DNA from 2 places in the Asticcacaulis excentricus CB 48 genome. Region 1 is predicted to be linked to the other one. Evidence: riboswitches for the same ligand, from Rfam matches in the RefSeq annotation. Region 1 holds a riboswitch; the other holds the start of a gene.
What was found. A riboswitch is a leader RNA that binds a small molecule or an ion and turns the genes downstream of it on or off. The one in region 1 is predicted to bind cobalamin.
Positions count from the first base shown of each region.

Region 2: another riboswitch for cobalamin. It lies ahead of ASTEX_RS08270 (TonB-dependent receptor plug domain-containing protein); the one in region 1 lies ahead of ASTEX_RS03145 (DUF1852 domain-containing protein).

Region 1 covers NC_014816.1:672,405-677,429, forward strand. Annotated here, with positions in the region: gene ASTEX_RS03140 (hypothetical protein) at 39-1,229, shown strand; cobalamin riboswitch at 1,350-1,541, shown strand; gene ASTEX_RS03145 (DUF1852 domain-containing protein) at 1,643-2,647, shown strand; gene ASTEX_RS03150 (methionine synthase) at 2,665-3,693, shown strand; gene ASTEX_RS03155 (SLC13 family permease) at 3,690-5,025, opposite strand, start outside.
Region 2 covers NC_014816.1:1,790,619-1,795,643, forward strand. Annotated here, with positions in the region: gene ASTEX_RS08255 (hypothetical protein) at 1-149, opposite strand, end outside; gene ASTEX_RS08260 (SDR family NAD(P)-dependent oxidoreductase) at 212-931, opposite strand; gene ASTEX_RS08265 (TetR/AcrR family transcriptional regulator) at 1,088-1,654, shown strand; cobalamin riboswitch at 1,714-1,902, shown strand; gene ASTEX_RS08270 (TonB-dependent receptor plug domain-containing protein) at 2,116-3,945, shown strand; gene ASTEX_RS08275 (hypothetical protein) at 3,966-4,511, opposite strand; gene ASTEX_RS08280 (aminopeptidase P family protein) at 4,593-5,025, shown strand, end outside.

The sequences.
Region 1 (5,025 bases):
GGATAGTCATGGTTTCAACGGCCCGCCGAAATTACAAGATGACCCGCGGCCCGGATCAGGCGAACCGCGTCATCCGCGAATACCGCAATCTGGCCAATCTGGGTCAAACGGCCGCCTCAACGCGCGTACTTAACCTGTCGCGGGTCTACCGCCTGCATCACAAAGATGAGGACTATGGGGACAATCCCTTCTTTCAGTCCTCACTTCTCAACCGATGCATCATCCTCAAACACACCCTGCGTCTCAACGAGCGGCACTTTTATCACGGCACCCGTCGCACCGTGACCAAGATCATCTTGCCGTATGATCATTTTGATCTGCGTCTGGGGGCGTCCAGCATCTTCATCAACCAGATTGGTTTCGAGCAACTGGCGCGGGATTATCTGTCGATCAGCGATTTCGACAAGAATCCCGACATAAAAATCCTGCGCCGTCTGGATCAGTTGCCGTCGCTCGACCCGTTTCTCGTGCGTGAAACTCTGGCGCGCAACGGCCATCGTCCGGCGGGTATCTATCTGCGCCTGTCGCCCGCCGATCTGTCGCGAATGATGCAGTTTACTTCCAGCGAAATTGAGCGGCTGGTCAATACGGCGCTGGGCGATCACTATGTCGGGGCCTCGATGAAGCTCGGCAACAAAATCCTCTCCGATCAGCTTGATCGCGAACTGTGGCCGCTGAAAGAGACGTTCCGCATGTCCGATACGGAATTCGCCGAAGGTGTCTTCGCCTGGCGCGGTTTCCTCTATTACAAGTGGCGTTACCTTGAGCTTCAGGACCGCCTGCGCGAGGTCCTCGCCGGGATCGGCACCTATCAGCCCTTCGGCGTCAGCGACGAACGCGTAACGGACTACATCCTCAGCGCCCGGCTGCGTCTGGCACGCGGCATGGCGCGTGCGCTCAATCAGGCCTATGACGTGCTGAAAATCTACGATATGGCCTATGCCGATCTGGTCAGCCACAACAAGCCAGGGCCGTTCAAGCGCTTCCTGCTCAATGGCTCCGGCCTCTTCACCGAACTGGGTGAGATTATCGGTACGCTGGACCATATCGCGGCCTTCTGGAGCTTCCGTATGAACCGCGCCATTCAGTCGGGCAAGCCGATGAAGCCGGTTGAATATGCTGATGTGCTGATGGACTTTGAAAGCGGGCTTAACTACCTGTTCGAGGATCGCCCCAGCTTCAGCGTGACGACCTCGGGGTTTCTGCGCGCCAGTATCCCAGCGGGGTAAACGAGGCTCTGTAAAGGGGCACAAAAGGCGATGGCGAGAGCTTACGCCTTTTAATTTGAGAAGAATATAAGCATATAAAGATATGTTTATATGATTATTGACTCCGTCGCTTTGCCCGTCTAATGTCCGGCTGTCAGCGGTCCGCGCCTCTCATGAGGCGTGGCTAAGAGGGAAGCCGGTCCAAACCCGGTGCTGCCCCCGCAACTGTAGGCGGTGAGTGTCGATCCGAAAGACCATTAGGGTGCGCCCTGAGAAGGTGGCTCGAAACCGTGACCCGCAAGCCAGGAGACCTGCCACTGACCGCATCTGTCATCCCGGGCGGAGGGCCACGGGCATGAGTCCTTTGCCCTGCGGCCTGACGCGGGATCGCGGACCTGTGCCCAAAGCGCTCCCCCACAGTAACGGGGAATACCGTGTCACACTCTTCGCCAGTCGCGCCGCTCTCAGACTTCGATTTTACCCTGCGGCGCCTTCGCTTCAATGAGCACTACACGCCGTCGCAAACCACGCGCCTAACCACCAATTTCGCCAATCTGGCCAGAGGCGATACCCGCCAGCAAAACCTGCGCAACGCTTTGCGCATGATCGATAATCGCTTCAACGCGCTGGCCCATTGGGATAACCCGAACGCTGACCGTTACGCCATCGAACTCGATATCATTTCGGTCGAGATAGACCTGCCGGATCGGGCGACCAATGACCGTTTTCCGTTGCTCGAAATCCTAAACACGACCATTCTTGATCGTCACACCTCCTCAAGCATCGCAGGCATGACGGGCAACAACCTGTCGTCCTTTGTGCGCGACTACGATTTCAGCGTCGTGCTGCCCGCGCACAACCGGGACCGCCCTGACTTCAGCCTGCCGCCCAACTTCGGAGACCTGCACGGCCACCTGTTTCTCAGCTTCGTTCGGTCGCCAACTTATAAGGCGCAGTTTCACAAGCCGCCCGTCATCTGCCTGAGCGTCGCCAACAGTAAGACCTATAGGCGGACGAACACGTACCACCCGATACTGGGCGTTGAATACGAGCAAAACGACGAGTCGCTGACGGATATATATTTCCGGAAAATGGGATTAACGGTGCGCTTCTTCATGCCGCCGGGCAGCGTCGCGCCGCTGGCCTTCTATTTCTTCGGCGACCTGCTCTCTGACTACACGTCTCTGGAACTGATCAGCACGATCAGCACCATGGAGAGCTTTCAGAAGATCTATCGCCCGGAAATCTACAACGCGAATGCGGCCGCCGGTGCGGTCTATCAGCCTAGCCTGCAACACCCCGACTATTCGCTGACCCAGGTGGTCTATGACCGCGAAGAACGCAGCCGTCTGGCCGTCGAACAGGGGCGCTTTGCCGAGGCGCACTTCATCACCCCGTACCGCACCCTGCTTGAGCAGTGGTCCGCACATTACGCTTGACTCGTGAGGTAATTCTGATGGCTTTACTCCTTCCCCCGTCCACCGCCGGCAGTCTGCCGAAACCGTCTTGGCTGGCCGAGCCGCAAACCCTTTGGTCGCCATGGAAACTGCAAGCTGAGGCCCTGAGCGAGGGCAAGCGAGACGCCCTGCGTCTGGCGCTGGATGATCAGATTCAGGCGGGTATTGAAATCGTCAGCGACGGCGAACAGACGCGTCAGCACTTTGTCACTACCTTCATCGAACACCTCGACGGCGTCGATTTCTCAAAGCGCGAAACCGTCCGTATCCGTGACCGTTACGAAGCCAGCGTGCCGACGGTGTTGGGGGCGGTCTCACGCCCCCGACCGGTCTTTGTCGAAGACGCCCGATTCCTGCGTCAGCAGACGAAACAGCCCATCAAATGGGCGTTGCCGGGGCCGATGACCATGGTCGATACCCTGTTTGACGCCCACTACAAGAGCCGCGAAAAACTGGCCTGGGCGTTTGCTGAAATACTCAATCAGGAGGCCAGAGAGCTGGAGGCTGCGGGTGTTGATATTATCCAGTTCGATGAGCCCGCTTTCAATGTCTTCTTCAATGAGGTCAATGACTGGGGCGTGGCGGCGCTCGAAAAGGCTGCCGAGGGCCTAAGGTGTGAGACGGCCGTGCACATCTGCTACGGCTACGGCATCAAAGCCAATGCCGAATGGAAAAAGACGCTGGGGTCGCAGTGGCGGCAGTATGAAGAGGCCTTTCCCAAACTGCAAACCTCCAGCCTCGATATCATTTCGCTGGAATGTCACAATTCGCGCGTGCCGATGGAGCTTATCGAGTTGATACGCGGCAAGAAGGTGATGGTCGGGGCCATTGATGTGGCCAGTTCTGTCATCGAGACGCCTGAAGAGGTGGCCGACACCTTGCGCAAGGCCTTGCAATTTGTCGATGCCGACAAGCTCTATCCCTGCACCAATTGCGGTATGGCCCCTCTGCCGCGCGACGTCGCTACGGGTAAGCTGCGGGCGCTGGGGGCCGGGGCGGCAATCGTGCGCAGGGAGCTTATGGCCTAACCAAAACTCGCGCTGAGGACAAAGGCGGTGGTGGCCACGACCAGCACCGCCAGAAGCGCGCCTGCCCGTGCATAGTCGGTGAAGCGATAGCCGCCCGGTGCCATGACCAGCAAATTGTTCTGATGCCCGATGGGAGTCAGGAAGTCTGACGAGGTGCCGACCAGAACGGCCAGCAGTAGGGCGTCGGGTGACACATGGAGTATTTGCGCCAGCTGAATGGCCAGCGGGCCCATGATCAGCGCCGTGGCGACATTGTTGAGCAGGATGGTCAGGAACAGGGTGAGGCCGCAAACCGCCGCGATGCAGGCGATCAGGGGCGCGCCCTTAAGCCCGCCCGCCAATGCATCAGCGACCATTTTCGCCGCACCTGAGGTTTCAAAGCTCTGCCCCACCGGGATCATGGCCGCCAGCAGGACGATCACGCTCCAGTCGATGGACTTATAGATTTCCGGGGCGGGGATTAGCCGCAGGGCCGCCATGGCCGCCGCCGCTGCGAGAAAGGTCAGAGCGGGGGAGACGTCGAACAGCACGGTCACCGCGATGGCCAGAACGAAGATGCCGACCGTCTGGATCGCCGCGCGGATATTAACGGGGGCGGTGTCGGCACGATCGATTTCCAGCAGGCGTTGTTGCGTGCCAAATCGCGCAATATCAGCGGCCTGACCGCGGATAAATAACTGATCGCCGCCTTGCAGGATGATGCCCCCGAGCGGCTGTTTCAGGCGCGCGGCGCGTGGTCCGCCGGCCGTGACATTCAGCGCGCCGCCGCTGCGGTGAGTGATGGCATCGTAGCGTTCACCGATAATGGGGGAACCGTGCGCCACGACCATGTGTGCTGTCACCTCGTGCTCGGCCGGCAGGGGCGCGGCGGTCTTGACGTCCAGACTGTCAGCCACGTCTCCGGGCATATAACGCGACAGAAGGAGCAGCTTGTCGCCGCGTTTCAGGCGATCCTCTTCCGGCCAGTCAATGATCTTGTCGCGGCGGATGAGGCGCAGTAGGCGCGTGCGGCTGGCGTGCAACTGTTTCGACAGGGCGTGGCGGCTGAGTTCAACGGCATGGGTGAGGGTGAGTTCAAACACCTTCCATGGGGCGGCGTGGCCTTCCATCGTGCCGCGGCGCGGCGGCAGCAGACGCCAGCCGATGACGGCCAGATAGACGATACCGACCACGGCCACAGCGATGCCCACCGGTGCCATGGAGAAGAACCCGAAGCCCTGACCCAGCCGCTCCTCGCGCACCGAGGACAAAATCATATTGGCCGGGGTACCGATCAGGGTGATCATGCCGCCCATGATTGTAGCAAAGGCCAGCGGCATCAGGATGGTTCCG
Region 2 (5,025 bases), 1.1 Mb from region 1:
TGAGCCTCTATAGCTCGCGCCCCAATAGCGAGGTAGTCGCATCGCTTAGCTACCTCAGGAGACATCGGGCTAATCTCAGGGTATTTGACCGCTTTCTCGCATCCTCCGAGGCCGCACACAGCCAGAAGAACCCCGCCAAACATCTTCATTTAGCTCTCCCTTATCGACTCAATCGTAGATAAAAAAGCCCTTCCGAGGAAGGGCTTATCTGTTACTCCGCTCCGGCCATTGCCGCCTCAAGAGCCGGTGCATTGGTACGCCACGTATCGCCGATATGATCCGCCACCGGGTCAGTGAAGATATATTCCTCACCCGCTTGCAGACCCTCAACTATGCGTTTGGCCGCGGTTTCCGGCGTTGCCTTTTGCATAGGAATATCGCGCGCCAGATCGGTGTCGATTGGACCGGGGAATATACCCAGCACCTTGACGCCCGTGCCTTTCAGGCCCGCCCGCGCCGACTGCGTGACCGACAACAATGCCGCCTTGGACGCCGAATAGCCGCCCAAAGACGCAGCGGCGACAAGGCCCACGACGCTTATGACATTGGCAATCGTACCTGAGCCCTTGGCAACCAGCTTCGGCGCAAACGCGCGCATGACCCGCAGTGTCCCATAGAGGTTGGTGTCGAAATCGGCAGCGACCACGTCCAGCGGGCTGTTAAGCACGTCCGAAAACACCGCCGTTCCGGCATTGTTGACCACAATATCGACATCCCCCGCCGCTTCGGCGACAGCGGTCACTTGAGCTTCATTGGTAATATCAAGCGCCAGCGGCACGACACGCGGGTCCGCAAAATCCGGCAGAGAGGCGGGGTTACGCGCCGCGGCATAGACCTTTTTGACGTCGTGGGTGAGCAGTGCGCGCACCGTGGCGGCACCAATGCCGCGATTGGCACCGGTAACGAGAATGACTTGGTTGGAGAGGGACATAACAGGCTCCTAGGTTTCATGCTTAAAAAGTAAACAGATCTGTTTACATGTCGCCGATGTAAACCGATCTGTTTACTTTTGCAAGCCGGCAGGCTATAATTTTTGCTCACCGGCCACTCCACAAGCTTCCCGCCCCTTGCTGTTAAAAGCCCTCTCATGACCAAACCGCAAAAAAAACAGGATATTATCAACCACGCTTTTGAGCTGTTCTATGATCACGGCTTCGGTCTGGGCGTCGATACGCTGATGGCCGATACCGGCATTTCCAAACGCACCCTGTATAAATACTTCCCGTCCAAGGAGGCGCTGATCGCCGAACTGGTCGATCACTACCGCGAACAATCCCTTCCGCAACTGCGCGCCGGGGTCGAAGCGCTGAGCCCCGATCCGAAGGGGCGCCTGATGGCCCTGTTCGATCTGCGCCAGAGCCTGTTTGCCAGAGGTTGTTTCCGTGGTTGTCTGGCCATCTCGGCGCGTCAGGAATTTGGCGGCCGTCAGCCGGAAATTGAGGCCGCCGCCACAGCCATGTTCGCCGATATGCACGCCCTCGTCCGTGAACTGAGCGCCCTTTCCGGCCATGCAAACCCCGACGCTCTGACCGATCAGGCGATGGTGCTGTTCAATGGCGCGGTTGTCGCCGCTCAGGCGACGCGCAACCCGGCCCCCTTCGACACGGCCAAGTCGGTGCTGCGGGTCTTGTTAGGCACAGATACCGCGTCCTAAGCGCCACACTTGCCTTTATACACGCGCCCCGCGCTTGACCTTCTCGTCCTGCTCCCCTACCCCGACACTGTGCAGACGGTGCCGCAGAGATGCGGCTTAAAAGGGAAGCAGGTGCAAGGCCTGCGCTGTCCCCGCAACTGTAAGCGTCGAGTGTTCCGCCATATGCCACTGGTTGTCTTTGTACCGGGAAGGCGGCGAAACGCGCCTGAGACGCGAGTCAGGAGACCTGCCCCTGCTGTCGTCCTTCGCGTGGTCGGGGTGTGCCACAAGAGCGGATAAGCCTTTGAGCGCTTGCCGAAAGTGTGACGCACTTTTCGGATGAAAAAGCGCTTTAACCAAAATCTAGAGCATGGTTTCGATGCAATCGAAATGCGCTCTGACAAAGGCCTTCCTCAGAGACGATTCGTTGTGCGCGCCGGTCCGTCCGGGGCGCTCGTCCTGTTGTGAATAGGCATAAGATCTTGAAAACCTTCTTTTGCGGCGTCGCGTTTGCCGCCTTCCTCACCTCGCCTGCGCTGGCCGAAGACGCCCCGCAAGAGGTGGTCGTCACCCTGACCCGCGAACCCGTGGCCTTGTCAAAGGTGGGGCAGAGTGTCAGCACGTTTGATGCCGCCGCCATAGAACGCAGTCAATTGGTCTTTCTTAAAGACCTGATCGCCCTCACCCCGTCCGTCTCTATCGCTCAGACCGGCGGTCACGGTCAGGCCGGCACGGCACGCTTTCGCGGCGCCGAAAGCGACCGCAGCCTGTTTATCGTCGATGGCGTGAAGCTGGGCGACCCGTCGATGATAGGAGGCGGGCTAAACCTCGGATTGCTGGCGCTTAACGATGCCGTGCGTGTGGAAATCCTGCGCGGCCCGCTGTCGACCCTGTGGGGCTCTCAGGCCATCGGCGGTGTGGTGTCGGTGACGACCCGCATGCCCCAGGCCCCTTTTGAGGCGCAAGGCTCCATCGAAGGCCTGGATGAATACGTTGTAGGCAAGGCCGGTATCGGCGGCAAGACGGGCCCTTTGAGTTGGCGTCTAGCGGCGTCGTATATCGACGATGACGGCGTGTCGTCGCTGCGCGGAGCGGCGGAAAAGGACGGCTTTACGCAGAAGCACCTCAACACCTATCTGCACTACGCCTTGAGCGACACATCAGGCCTGCGCGCCCGTCTGGCCCGCACCGAAAGCGAGTACGATTTCGACGGCTATAATGCGGCGTTCCAACTGGCCGATACCCGAGACACCGGTTTTCAGAACGAAAATCTGGCCAGCCTCGGCTATTACACGCAAGCCTTTGGCAGCGCGCTGAAGCAGACCTTCACCCTCAGCTACAGCACGACGAAGCGTTCCACCTCTGACCTCGCAAATGCCACCACCTATCCGTTCGAAGGGCGTCAGACCAGCTTCGATTACACCGGAGCTCTGGCCCTGTCGGAGTCGTCCAAACTCGTCTTCGGCGCGTCGAGCGAGCGCTCGCAAGCTATTGCCTCTGGTCTAAACAAGCGCGTCACCCTCAATGGCCTGTTTGCGCAACTGCGTCAGGAGGTGACGCAGGCCCTGACAGTGAACGCCAGCCTGCGCTATGATGATCATTCGGTCTTTGGGGGCAACTCCATCGCTCAGGTAGCCATCGCCTACGCTCTGTCGCCGTCTTTGGTACTGCGCAGCAGCCTCGGTCAGGGTTTCAAGTCCCCCAGCCTGTATCAGCTCTATGACGGCTGGTCAGGCAATCTCAAGCTCAAGCCCGAGGAAGCGACCAATCTCGACGTCGGCGTCGATTATCACGGTACCAACGACAGCCGTCTCGGCGTGTCGCTGTTCGGGCGTAAGACCGACAATCAGATCGACTATGACATGTCGTCCTTCCTCTATGGCAATATCGCCCGCACCAAGGCCTATGGTATCGAATTGGATGGCGAGACGAATCTGACAGCGAACGTGCGCCTGTCGGGCAACTACAGCCACATCGTCGCCCGCGACGATGCCCCGAGCAGCGCGACCTTCCGCAACGATCTGGGCCGTGCACCCCGTCATCTGGCCAATGCCAGCATTGAATGGCAGGCAACGGACGCCCTCGAACTGGGGGCCTCGCTACGCTATGCGGGTAAGTCGTTCGAGAATATCTACAATACCCGTCGACTAAACGCCTACACACTGCTCGATCTGCGCGCCAGCTATGCGCTGAATGAAACGATGACGCTGGTCGCGCGCGTCGAAAACGCTACGGACGAAGACTATGAGACCGCCGCCAACTACGGCTCCGTCGGTCGCCGACTGTGGCTGGGCCTGCGCGCTAAATATTGACTGAAAGAAAGGCCCGGCAGCTAACGTCGGGCCTTTTTGAACTGTTTCTTCTTGTAGCGTTTCTGAGCGTGATAGAGTGCCATATCGGCCACATCGAGGTCTGTCGGGAACGGTCCGCCCCCCTCGTCGTGATATTGCCCGTCCCACGGCTCAGGGCACAGGGCATATTGAAAAGGACGGACATCCGCACGGGTTCGACCGCAGACCGTACAATGGTTGGGTATGCTGGCCGTTGACCAGCGGTTCCACGTATTCTTGATCAGAGACAGTTCACAGCGCGGGCAACGATAGCTGGAACCTATAAAAAAGAGGCACAGGCCTGCGGCAAAAGCCACTGCGTCCCAAATTAGGTCCACATCGCCAAACAGATATCTCAGCGCCAGATTCAAAATCACACCAACGGCGGCAACCCAGATGTTTGCCATAAGACCAACGATTACAGCGCCGCCAGACAGCAGAAACATCCACAGACCGTTCATTCCACCAACCCACACCGTCTGTAACAGAGAGTTCGAGATCAGAAAGAACCCCGTGAACGAGAATCCGATCGTCCATACAAAGCGCATAATCCACCCCTCATAAACTCATGATTTGAAACCAAATCACGCAGGGCTATATAGAGGCAACTGATTTCCAGAGGCCCCACCATGACCGCCGATACCGCCCACACCTTTCAGACCTACAGCGTCACCACCCATCCGTCGCAGGGCGTGACCAACGTCGCTGCATTGCGCGCGCAGTTTGCCGGTCTCGGTATCGACGGCTTTATCGTCCCGCACGAGGACGAGCATCAGAACGAATATCTGCCTGATGCCAATGAACGTCTGGCGTGGGTATCGGGCTTTACCGGCTCAGCCGGTGCGGCCCTGATCCTTAAGGACAAAGCCATCCTGTTTGCCGATGGCCGCTACACCCTGCAATCGCGCGAACAGACTGATCCTTCGGTGTTCGAGGTCGTCGATTTCACCGCTACGGCTATCGCCGAACAGATCGCGTCTCAGCCGCGCGGCAGCGTCATCGGCTTTGATCCGCGCCTGCACAGCCCGGCGGCGCTCAAGGCGCTGCAACAGGCGGCTACCC